One region of the Dactylosporangium maewongense genome, then DNA from elsewhere that is predicted to be linked to it. Evidence: riboswitches for the same ligand, from Rfam matches in the RefSeq annotation. Region 1 holds a riboswitch; each other region holds the start of a gene.
The links. A riboswitch is a leader RNA that binds a small molecule or an ion and turns the genes downstream of it on or off. The one in region 1 is predicted to bind cyclic di-AMP.
Positions count from the first base shown of each region.

Region 1 (3,577 bases):
TTCAGCCGGGATTTTGTCTCCCGGATTTCGGCATAATGTCCGGTTATGCGTACGTGGCTCCTCCTCCTGGCTGCGCTCGTGCCTCTCGCCGGCTGCGCTTCCCCCACGCGACAGCAACCTCGTGAGTCCGCGCCGTCGGCCCGGCCCTCGCCCGGGCACGCCACGGTGTCCGGGGCTGCCCCCTCTTCCCCGGCCGCGCCCTCGCTCGTCGCCGCCGCGCCTTCGGCCACGGTCCTGCGGTACAGCTTCGACAGCGGGATCACGGGACCGGTGCTGGACGGCGCGGGCCGGCTCCCGCTGCGGGTCCGCAGGGCCGGCGGCCAGCTGTCGACCGTGCCGCACAACGGCGGACTCGCGGTGCGATTTCCCCAGCCGTGTGAGCACTACGGTGCGGAGAGTTGCGCACGCGCCATCCTGCAGAGCGGCCCCGCTGAATTCCTCAATCCGGGCCAGGAAGCGTTCTCGTATGGCGCGAGCGTGCTCGTCGCGCCCAATGAGACTTCCAAAGGCGCCAATGTTCTGCAAAAAGGGTTCTCGGTCGGTGACAGTCAGTTCAAGTTGCAGGTGGACGGCGCCGCGGGGCGCCCCAGTTGCGTGATTGTCGGCGTGGGTGGATCTACTATTTACGTAGCCCTCGCATCGCTTAGCGTGGCTGACGGGCGATGGCACCGGATCGAGTGTTCGCGCAGTGACGCCCTGCTCACGGTGGCCGTGGACGGTCAACCCAGGGGTCGGGCGGCCATTCCTCCGTCACTGTCCATAGTGAACGCGGATCCACTCTGTATTGGCGGTAAGGGAACCAGTGCGAACAACGACCAGTTCGCCGGTGCAATTGATGATGTGTTCATCACTCGGGCGCCCTGACTTTTCGGTTAAATCGGACACCCGCTTGCTCCTCTGGGTCACTCGCCATACCGTAAATTCCGGTCGGATGGATGTCCGCGCCCACCACGGGTGCGCCAGACGGCACCGCCGAGTCGATTTTTGAACCGGGGACCCACCTGCGTCATCGGGGTGAATCCGCGATCTGCGGTAGGACGACCTTCCCGTCCGAACCCGTCAGCTAACCCGGTAGGCGGCTGGAAGAAGGAGTGCCCCCTCGATGCGGCCCAACCGTCTGGTTCGGCTCCTCGTTGCCACGCTCGGCTGTCTCTCGCTCGTCGTCGGAGTCACCGGACTCGCTCACGCCGACCCGACGCCCGCCGAGCTCGAAGCGCAGATCGACAAGAAGTGGAATGAAGTCGAGCCCATCATCGAGCAGCACAACCAGCTCAAGGGCGAGCTGAAGGCCAACCTGGCGAAGCAGGCGCAGTTGAAGAGCCAGATCGACCCGCTGCAGGCGCAGGTCGACAACGCGCTGCTGCGGGTGAGTGCGTTCTCGGTCCTGCAGTACAAGACCGGGCGGGTCTCCAGCTTCAACGCGCTGATGACGACCGGCTCGCCGGACACCTTCGCCGAGCAGCTCGTCATGCTGAACATGCTGGCCAAGGACGAGGCCGAGGGCATCAAGGACGTCATGGACAGCAAGAAGGTCCTCGACGACCAGAAGAAGCCGCTCGACGAGCTGATCGCCAAGCAGAAGGCCGCCGAGGCGGAGATGGCGACGAAGGAAACCACCATCAACGCCGAGATCAAGACGCTCAACGACATGCGCACGAAGGCGTATGGCTCCAGTGGCGCGACCGGCGAGCTGCGCCCCGTCGCCTGCCCCGTCGAATACTCCGGCGGCGACGCCGCGAAGGCCGCGCAGGTCGCCTGCCAGCAGATCGGCAAGAAGTACGTGTGGGCGGCCGAGGGCCCCAACACCTTCGACTGCTCGGGCCTCACGCTCTACGCCTGGAAGCAGGCCGGCCACACGCTGCGGCACTACACCAAGTGGCAGTACTCGGACACCAAGCGCGTCAGCAGAGCCGACCTCAAGGCCGGCGACCTGGTCTTCTTCTACAGCGACATGCACCACATGGGGATGTACGTCGGCGGCGGCTGGATGGTCCACGCCCCGACCACCGGCGACGTGGTCCGCATGAAGAAGATCGACACCGCACCGATCTCCGGGTACGGCAGAGTGGCTTAGGGCTTCGGGACCTGGCCGCCGGCGTTCACGTCGTCGGCCAGGTCCGCCAGTTCTGGTGGGAGCGGCTCGCCGTCGGGCCGCGCTGGCCCTGGTACCGGGAGCCGTATACCGCGGACCCGTATGGGTGCTCCGACGGCGAGGACAGCCGGAAGATGCACAGCTGCCCGATCTTCATCCCCGGCCAGAGCATGATCGGCAGATTGGCCACGTTGGACAGCTCGAGCGTCACGTGCCCGGAGAACCCCGGGTCGATGAACCCCGCGGTCGAGTGCGTCAGCAGCCCGAGCCGCCCCAGGCTCGACTTGCCCTCCAGCCGGCCCGCGAGCTGATCGCCGAGGCTGATCACCTCCAGCGTCGAGGCGAGCACGAACTCCCCGGGGTGCAGCACGAACGGCTGGCCGTCGTCGACCTCCACCATCGCGGTGAGGTCGTCCTGCTGGATCGCCGGGTCGATGTGGGTGTACAGGTGGTTGTTGAACACCCTGAACCACCGGTCGAGCCGCACGTCGATGCTCGACGGCTGAACCAGGTCCTTGTCGAACGGCTCGAGCCGCAACTGGCCGTCGGCGAGCTCTTTGGTCAGGTCACGGTCGGAGAGCAGCACGTCCTGACCCTATGTGGTTTGGTTCGTGGCTTTCGCGGTGGCCCCTCGGACTGCCTCGATGACCCGCTTCGTGGCTTCCAGATCGTGCTCGTCGAACTCCGCGAGCGCCTCCCGGATGTGTTGCCCGAGCGGCGCGAAGAACTCCTGCGCCAAGGCCTTCGCCGGCGGCTGCATCACGAGGTGTACGCGACGCCGGTCCTCCATGTCGTGCCGCCGCTCGACGTGCCCGGCCTTCTCCAACCGGTCCAGCAACGCGGTCGTCGCCGCCGGGCTCAGCCGCAGCGTCCTGGCCAGCTCCCCGGGCGTCAGCGGCTGCTGCTCCTCCGTCGCCCGCCAGATGTACGCCACGGCGTTCATGTCCGTGCGGTGCAGCCCGTGCCGGCGGGTGAACACCTCCAGGAACCGGTCGGCCTCGAGGTTGAACTTCCTCAGCAGGTCGATCAGCTCGCCGCTCGCATCACCCACAGGGTCATTGTCCTTCATTCGTGGAATCACACACTTTTCGTACACGTGTACGAGTAAATTGGAGGCATGGCGACGTGGGCTGAATTCTCCGCGGCCGAGCCTTTGCTGGCGACGGCCATCCGCACCCTGATCTGCCAGTACGGCCCCGGCATGGGCTACCTGGCCACCATCCGCCCCGACGGAGGTCCCCGCGTCCACCCCGTGATGCCCGTCATCACCGACGAAGGCCTCTACTGCTTCATCCTCCCCTCCCCGAAGCGCCACGACCTCGACCGCGACGGCCGCTATGCGCTGCACAGCTTCCCCGCCGAGGACACCTCCGACGAGGCGTACCTCTCAGGCCGCGCCGCCCCCGTCATGGATCCCCTGGTCGTGGCCTCCCTGGCCCTCCAGATGCGAGCCGCGCAACGCGTGGACTGGAAGCTCTACGCCCT
Region 1 is NZ_BAAAQD010000019.1:103,678-107,254, reverse strand. Features, by position in the region: gene ABD332_RS39150 (LamG-like jellyroll fold domain-containing protein) at 166-864, shown strand; cyclic di-AMP (ydaO/yuaA leader) riboswitch at 961-1,093, shown strand; gene ABD332_RS39145 (C40 family peptidase) at 1,103-2,074, shown strand; gene dcd (dCTP deaminase) at 2,100-2,678, opposite strand; gene ABD332_RS39135 (MarR family winged helix-turn-helix transcriptional regulator) at 2,688-3,143, opposite strand; gene ABD332_RS39130 (pyridoxamine 5'-phosphate oxidase family protein) at 3,210-3,577, shown strand, end outside.

Region 2 (3,846 bases), on a different contig from region 1:
GCCGTGACCCGCGCTGCCCGGGTTTCGGGGCCCGGGCGGCGGTCGCCCGGCGGCGGTGCCTGGTGTCGGAGAGATGCATACGGTGCTCGGCGCGGACCGCGCGTGCGGAAACGAGCAGCCCGTGCCCGTCAGCGCCAGCAACCGCGTAGGGGTGGATGACACCGAGGTCGACGCCAGCGACCCGAGCCGGGTCCGGACCTGCGTCGGCCGGATACACGGTGACGGGAACCTCGGCGGTGACCTCGACCCACAACCGCCCGCCCTCGGCCAGCAGGGCCACGGACCGGACCTGCTCGACCGGGTACGGCACCGCCCGGTCCAGGCGCAGCCACAACGGCGCCGCACCCTTCGCGGTCGGTAGCCGCAGTCGCCGCCCGTCCAAGGTGAACGTGCCGTGGTAGTAGCGGACCGGCAGCAGACCGCGCCGCTTGCGCGGGAACCGTGCGGACAGGTCACCGGCCTTGCGGCGTTTCGCCGCCGTGAACCAGGCGTCGGAGTACCGGCGTAGCACCGACCGGGCCCCGGTCGTGTCCAGGTCACCGAAGGTGCCTGGACCGGCCGTGGACAGCTCCCGGCACAGTGCCTGATACGACACCACCGGCGGCGCCTGATGCCGCCACCGCCAGTGGTTGACCTCCAGCACACACGCCCACACGTCGCCGGCCGAGCGCAGCAGCCCGAAACACCGCTCCCTCTGACCACGCGTGACCCGCAACCCGACCCGGCAGGTGCGGTGCACCACCCGGGCAGCAGCAGGATCACGACGGCGAGGCATACGAACACTCAAGCACAGGGGTACGACAGAAAATCCCGGCCAACGTTCGTGGACACAGCACTAGCGGGCCTTGCCATGGCAGTGCCCCTTGCGTAACGTCATGGGTCGCTTGGTCCGGTTCATGCTCACAGCAGGTGACGCCGGGCAGGCTCGCTGAGTCGTGCACGCACGAGCCGGGGACCCACCGCATGTCTGGGGTGAATCCGCGGGCCGACGGCCTGTGGTAGGGCGACCTTCGCGCCCGAATCCGTCAGCTGACCCGGTAGGCGGACGCGTAAGGAGAAGTGTCTGTGCACAGCCGTTACCCCCATCGCCGAGGTCCTCGCAGGGCGCGTGCCTGCTCGTCCGCGCGCCGAGCGGCGTCAACAGGACGCTAGTGCCGCCTGCTGTCACGCTGCGGGTGGTCACAGTCGCGTAGGTGCCGGCCGCTCCGTTTGCAGCGGCTACTGACGCAGTGCGGCAGGGAGCCGCAGGCCCGTGGCCTGTGCGCCATCCGTCCGGCTGCTGAGGTGGCGAGCTGGCCTGTGCGCTGCGCGTTCGCGCCGCGCACGTCACTTCTTGCTGCCCGATGGCTGTGCATCGCGTGTCGTCGCACGTCATGCCCGTATCGATCGCCCTGCTCCGGGCTACTGGAGACTCGTTGTGAACCTTGAATCCGTACAGCCGCAGTCCCACCGCGCCGGGGATATCCGCCGGCCGCGGATGGCGGTGACCATGTGCGTGATGCTCGCCGCGGCGGCCGTGGCCGGCATCGTGCTCAGCCAGCTCGGCGATCCGCCGTCTGGGCGCACCGCAGCGGCGGGCGCGGCGCTGACCACGAAACCACCGAAGGCCGACGGGGCGGCGCCGTCCGCGCCGACGACGATGCTCCTCAAGTACCAGTTCCAGCTGCAGCCGAACTACTACTTCTGCGGGCCGGCGGCCACCCGGATCGCGCTCACGGCAGCCGGCCACGCCGTCAGTCAGGACGAGGCCGCGGCCATGCTGGGCACCACCACCAACGGGACGAACTCGGCCCTCGACACCACCCGCGTACTCAACCAGGTGCTCGGGCACGGCCGCACGCTGTACCAGACCAGAGAGATCCCGGTCTACCCGGCAACGCCCGCGCAGGCCGCGCAGCTTCAGACCGACGTGCTGACCACGGTCGGCGGCGGACGGGCAATCGTGGCAAACATCGCCGGACACGTGACCGACACCGCCGGTGCCGTGCACGCCTACGAAGGCGGTCACTACCTGACGGTCGTCGGATACCGTGACGGCGGCGGGACGGTGAAGATCGCCGACCCGGCCGACCCGAGCGGGGACGGCACCTACTGGCTGAGCACTCCCAAGCTGGCCGACTGGATCTCCTCGCGCGGCTACTCGTATTGATTCCCGGCATCGCCGATCAACTGACGGTGGCAGGGCGGCGTCGTGGTGGCCGGCCGTCGTGGGCTCAGTCCTGGCGTCCAGCGTCCTGTTCGTGGTCACGATGTGGGTGTCCGGTGGCAGTCTGCGCGGCGCGTTGCCGGGCGGGGCGGCGATGGGCATGCTCAGCCATCGACCCGCACTGAAGCGGCGACCGGTCAGGCTGCCGGGTGAGTTCCTGGTCGGTGGTGTGGAGCTCGCATAACGCCACCCGGTTCGGGAAGCATGCCGTGGATGCCCGGGAGTGTGGGATTGCGTCGAGTCCGGCTGTGGAACGGATTGCAGCGCCGAGGTCACGCCGTCCGGGCGATGACGCCCGCGTTCGGTATGACCGCATCACAGGGGTAGCCGCTCAGGGCGATGCAGCTCACCACACCGAGTCGAAAGAGTCTGTGCGCCATGAGGCATTACACCCGAGGCAGCGCCGTGCTGGTGGGCGTCGCCCTCACTGTCACCGTCGCGCTCACCGCTTGCAGTGACACCGCAAGCGGTGGCGGTAGTCCTACGGCACCGAACAACGGCAGCGTCAGCGTCAGCGTCAACCCCACCTTCAACAACGTCGACGCGGTGTTCGTCCGGATGATGATCCCGCATCACGAGCAAGCCGTGGAGATGGCCGCCCTCGCCGAGACGAAGGCGACTGATCCGGACGTCAAACAACTCGCCGCCAAGATCAGTACCGGGCAGAAGGCGGAGATCGCGACAATGAAGGGCTGGCTGGTCGCCTGGGGCCAGCCGACCACGATGCCGAGCTGTCCCGAGATGCATTGCATGCCGAGCAACATGATGCCGCATGGAGCATCGCCGAACGGCATGATGCCAAGCGGGATGATGCCGAGCGGGATGATGCCGAGCGGGATGATGCCGAGCGGGATGATGCCCAGCGGGATGCCGACGATGCCGGGCATGATGTCGAGCGCAGACATGGCAAAGCTCAAGGCGGCGACCGGCACCGACTTCGACAAGCTGTTTCTCCAGATGATGATCGTTCACCACCAGGGAGCGGTCACGATGGCCCAGGCGGAGCTGACCCATGGAACCAACCCGGACGCCAAGGCTCTCGCCGGCCGTATCGTGAAGACACAGCAGGCCGAGATCGCTGCGATGCGGCAGATGGCCGGCCAGTCGCAGTAAAGCCTCGTCCGCTTTCCCCGACGTCGGCGTCCTCCTGCTCTCCCAGCACGTGGAGACCCACCTCGCGATGCGGCTCATACCCGATCAGTACGAACGTGGGCCCCGGGAGAGATCCTGGGGCCCACGTCGTCATGTATTCCACGCTCACTCGGATTGTGACCCGGCTGTTCGCTGGCGGGTGCCATCGCTCAGACGGGAGCCGTCAGTCCGACCGGGCGCGGGCGTGGATGCTCCCACTAGAACAGCGTGCTCACCGGCGACCCGAGTACAGCTGCGTCACGTGGTCGGCGCTGAGCTCGTAGCCGTACAGGCGGAAGTCGTCGATCAGACCGTCGAATCGGGGGTCGCCCCAGCTCGTCCCGCCGATGAGGTTGGCCGTGGTGTTGCCGCCCACGCCCACGTTGCCGATGCCGATGGGGAAGTTGGTACGGGTGCCCTGGAGCACGCCATTGAAGTAGATCTTGCCGGTCGAGCCGTTCATCGTGAACACCACATGGGTCCACTGGTTGAGCGGCAGGTCGCGGCCG
Region 2 is NZ_BAAAQD010000029.1:15,114-18,959, forward strand. Features, by position in the region: gene ABD332_RS47930 (RNA-guided endonuclease InsQ/TnpB family protein) at 1-775, opposite strand, end outside; cyclic di-AMP (ydaO/yuaA leader) riboswitch at 917-1,059, shown strand; gene ABD332_RS47935 (C39 family peptidase) at 1,499-2,149, shown strand; gene ABD332_RS47940 (hypothetical protein) at 2,208-2,390, shown strand; gene ABD332_RS47945 (DUF305 domain-containing protein) at 2,585-3,319, shown strand; gene ABD332_RS47950 (LamG-like jellyroll fold domain-containing protein) at 3,570-3,846, opposite strand, start outside.
Region 2: linked by a shared signal. The riboswitch ahead of ABD332_RS47935 (C39 family peptidase) and the one ahead of ABD332_RS39145 (C40 family peptidase) in region 1 are both predicted to bind cyclic di-AMP.

Region 3 (3,846 bases), on a different contig from region 1:
GCCGGGCGGCGACCTCGCTGTCGGGTGTGCGGTCGGCGACCCGCGGCAGCAGCTCCCCGGCCGGCACCCGCCGTGCCGCCAGCGCGGCCGCGACGGCCACGGCGACCGCGCCGGCGGCCGCCTCGGGGTGCGCGTGGGTGACCGCCGCAGACAGGGTCGCCTGCTCCACGACCAGGTCGAGGTCGTCGGCGAACCAGGCGCCCAGCGGGGCGACGCGCATCGCGGCGCCGTTGCCCCACGAGCCCTGGCCGTCGAACTGGGCGGCCGTGACCGACCGCCAGGCCTCGCCGTCGCCGATGGCCTGGAGCACGCCGTGCATGGACGGGCCGTAGTTGCGGTACGGGTCGGCGGCGTACGCGCCGGCGAACCGGCCGGCCAGCTCGTCCTGCTCGACCCGGCCGTGCTCGCGCAGCGTCCGGTACAGGGAGACGGCCATCGCGGTGTCGTCGGTCCACGGCCACGTGCCCTGCGGCACCAGCCGCTCCTCGATCTGCCACCGCATCTGGTCGGCGGGCCGGAAGAACCAGGTCTCGCCGAACGCGTCGCCCAGCGCCGTCCCGTGCAACGAGCGGGTCGCGGCGTCGACGTCGGTGATCACCGTCCGATCGTGGCAGCCGGTCACCGCGCCTGTCGAACCGTTTCCGCGCACCACCCGCCACGCCGTGCAGCCGGGCGGCCGGGCGGCCGGGCGCATGACAGGCCGGCGGTCAGGCGAAGTCGGCCGCGGTCATGCCCTCCGGATGGCCGGGCGGCCACTGTACGAGCTCGATGCGGTACCCGTCGGGATCGGTGAGCCAGGACGTGGCCATGCCCTCGCCGTGGTCGGTCGGTGGCTCGGCCGCGATGCCCCTGCCGGCCAGGTCGGCGACCGTGGTGCCGAGGTCGCCGACCTGGATGACGAGGTGGCTGACGGCGCCGGTGTCGGTGACCGGCCGGGCGGGGTCGTGCACCAGCTCGAGGCTGACGAACGGGTCGCCGGGCAGCTGCAGCATCGTCAGGCTGCCGAACCCGGTCTCCGGGACGTGGCCGACCTTCGCGTAGCCGACCGCGGTGTAGAACGCGAGCGAGCGCTCCAGATCCGTGACCCGCAGCCCGAGATGCAACATGCGCATGCCCGGCAGACTACCGTCCGTGACTACGCGACCCTGCCGTAGCCGTACAGCGTGTCGATGTCGACGGGAGCGACCTTGACGACCGTGCGGCTGTTCGGGGCGTGGATGATCTGGTTGTTGCCGATGTAGATGCCCACGTGCCCGAGGCCGTTGTAGAACACCAGGTCGCCGGGGGCGAGCTGGCTGCGGGAGATGTGGCGGACCTTCGACCACTGCTGCGCGGCGTTGTGCGGCAGCGTCACGCCGGCCGCCTTCCACGCCATCATGGTCAGGCCCGAGCAGTCGAACGTGTTCGGTCCGGCCGCGCCCCACACGTACTTCTTGCCGAGCTGCGCCCAGGCGTAGTTGACGGCCTTGCCGGCGTTGCCGGACACGGCCGGCGGCTTGGCCGGGGTCGTCGCCGGGGGCGGGGTGGTGGTCTTGACCTTCGCCGCCGCGGCGGCCGCCTCGGCCTTGGCCTGCAGCGCGTCGAGGCGGGCGATGTCACCCTCGATCTTCTTGCGGCGGGTCTCCAGCTCCGTCTTCTGCTGGCTCTGCGCGGCGAGGGTCTCGTCCAGGCGCCGCTGCTCGGTGTCGAGCGCGCCCTTCGCCGCCGTGTACGCCGCCAGGTCCCGCTGCTGGCTGTGCGAGATCTGCTGGAGGGTGCCGACGCGGGCGGTGAGCGTGTCGGTCGACGTCGCCCCCAGCATCAGCGACAGGGTGCCGAGGTCGCCCCCGGTCTTGTACGCGTTGACCGCGAGCGCCGAGGCGTTGTCCTGCGCCGTCGCCATGGTCGCCTGCAGCGGCGCCATGTCGGCCCGGAGCTTCGTGATCGCCGCCTGGGTGGTCTCCAGGTCGCCGTTGACCTTGTTGTACAGCTCGACGACGTGCTCGACCTCTTGGTTGCCCTTGTCGATCTGGGCCTGGAGCTCCTGCGGCGTCGGGTCCGCCTGCGCGGCGCAGGCCGGGGCGATCATTGCCGCCACCGCCAGCGCGACGACCGAGGCGCGGAGCGTCGTACGTCCGTTGAACACGGCACAGTCCTTCTTCGCTGACCGCCTACCGGGTTAGCTGACGGATTCGGGCGAGAAGAAGGCGCGCCCTACCGCGCCCCGGTGTGGCGGGCGCGGATTCACCCCATGGGGAAGCCCCGATTGGTTCCCCGGCTCACCGGCCGCACGCATCGTGCCCGCGCGACCGACAACTCGGCGGTGGCTGCCCGGCCACCCCGGCGGGGCGGGCGATGTCCGGCAGGCCGGCCCAAACGTAACGCCGGACCACACTGCCGGCGCTCGATCTAAGCCACACTTAACGTAGACACAAGACTGACCTGCCCGGCTCGTCACCGGTGGCGGTCGGTGGAGCGGGCCATGACGGCCAGGCCGGCGACGGCCAGCAGGGCGAGGGCGGCCGGGATGAGGAACACCCGCGGGAGCCCGATGGCGGCGGCGCCGGTGCCGCCGGCCGCACCGCCGAGGGCGGAGGCGAGCGCGGTGGAGCTCATGAAGATCGCGGACGCGGTGGCGACGGCGGTCGGCAGGAGCCGCTGGGCGACGATGATGCCGAGCGTGGCGAAGACGCCCCACACGCCGCCCATGAGGATCTGCCCGGCGAACAGACCGGCGGCGTTGCCGGTGACGGCGAAGCAGACGTTGGCGGCCACGCCGAACCCGGCGCCGAGGACCATCAGCTCCATCATGCCGGTCCGGCGGGCCACGACCACGGCGACGGGCATCAGCACGATCTCGACCAGCGGCTGGATGCCGATGACCGCGCCGCTGAGGCCGGCCGGGAAGTGCAGCTGGTCGTTCATGTACAGCGGGAGGTACGCGTACTTGACGGGCTCGCCGGCGTACACGAGGACGTAGAGGCCGGTGAACGCCAGCAGCGGCAGCATCGCCCGCAGGCCGGGGCCGCGGTGGCCGGCCCCCGGCGCGTCGCCGGGTCCGGCCGGTGCCGCCGGTGCTGTCCGGAGCGCGCCGAGCGGCACGATCTGGGCGAGCGTGCAGACCGCCGTGGCGACCAGCATGGTGCGCAGCGACGTCTGCGCCGCCAGGAACGACCCGGCCACCGGGCCGACGACCCAGCCGCCGGTCAGGGCCATCCGCACGACGGCGACCACCCCGTCGTTGTTCGGGCCGGGGTGCGCCTTGAGCTCGTCGTGGACGGCGGCGAAGAGCTGCGACGTCGCGGCGCCGCCGAACCCGCCGACGACGGCGCTGATGACGTAGGGCATCCACAGCTCGGTCGAGTACGCGATGCCGATCCAGCCCACGAACCCGGCGGCGGCGCAGACGCGGAACAGCCCGAGACGGCGCCCGGTGCGGTCGGACCGCCGGCCGACCAGGAATCCGGCCACGGGCGCGGCCAGGTTCGTCAGGTAGAACAGCCCCGCCGCGGTGAGCGAGGCGTGCAGGTCGTTGACCAGGAACGTCGCGATCTGCGGGGCGGCGGCCGAGAAGCCGAGCGCCGACAGGAACACCGCGAGCGTGGCGCCCCGGTAGAGCGGCGACGCGAGGGTCAGCCGCAGCGCCGACGCGTGCGCCGTGGGCTTGTCGAGCGCCGGATCCGCCGGCTCGACCTGCTCGGGAAGGACCATGTCTGCGTGCCTCCGCTCCGCGCTGCGGGGCAGCGGCTCGGCGTGATTCTTCCAATGGAAGAATCTGGGGTCAAGCGGCTCCGGGCCCGTCCGCCGGCGACGAGGGGAGCAGCCGCTCGAGCAGGGCCAGCGCGCGCCGTACGTCCACCGCCTCGG
Region 3 is NZ_BAAAQD010000017.1:169,194-173,039, forward strand. Features, by position in the region: gene ABD332_RS36855 (ADP-ribosylglycohydrolase family protein) at 1-598, opposite strand, end outside; gene ABD332_RS36860 (VOC family protein) at 708-1,112, opposite strand; gene ABD332_RS36865 (C40 family peptidase) at 1,136-2,125, opposite strand; cyclic di-AMP (ydaO/yuaA leader) riboswitch at 2,133-2,312, opposite strand; gene ABD332_RS36870 (MFS transporter) at 2,434-3,690, opposite strand; gene ABD332_RS36875 (TetR/AcrR family transcriptional regulator) at 3,761-3,846, opposite strand, start outside.
Region 3: linked by a shared signal. The riboswitch ahead of ABD332_RS36865 (C40 family peptidase) and the one ahead of ABD332_RS39145 (C40 family peptidase) in region 1 are both predicted to bind cyclic di-AMP.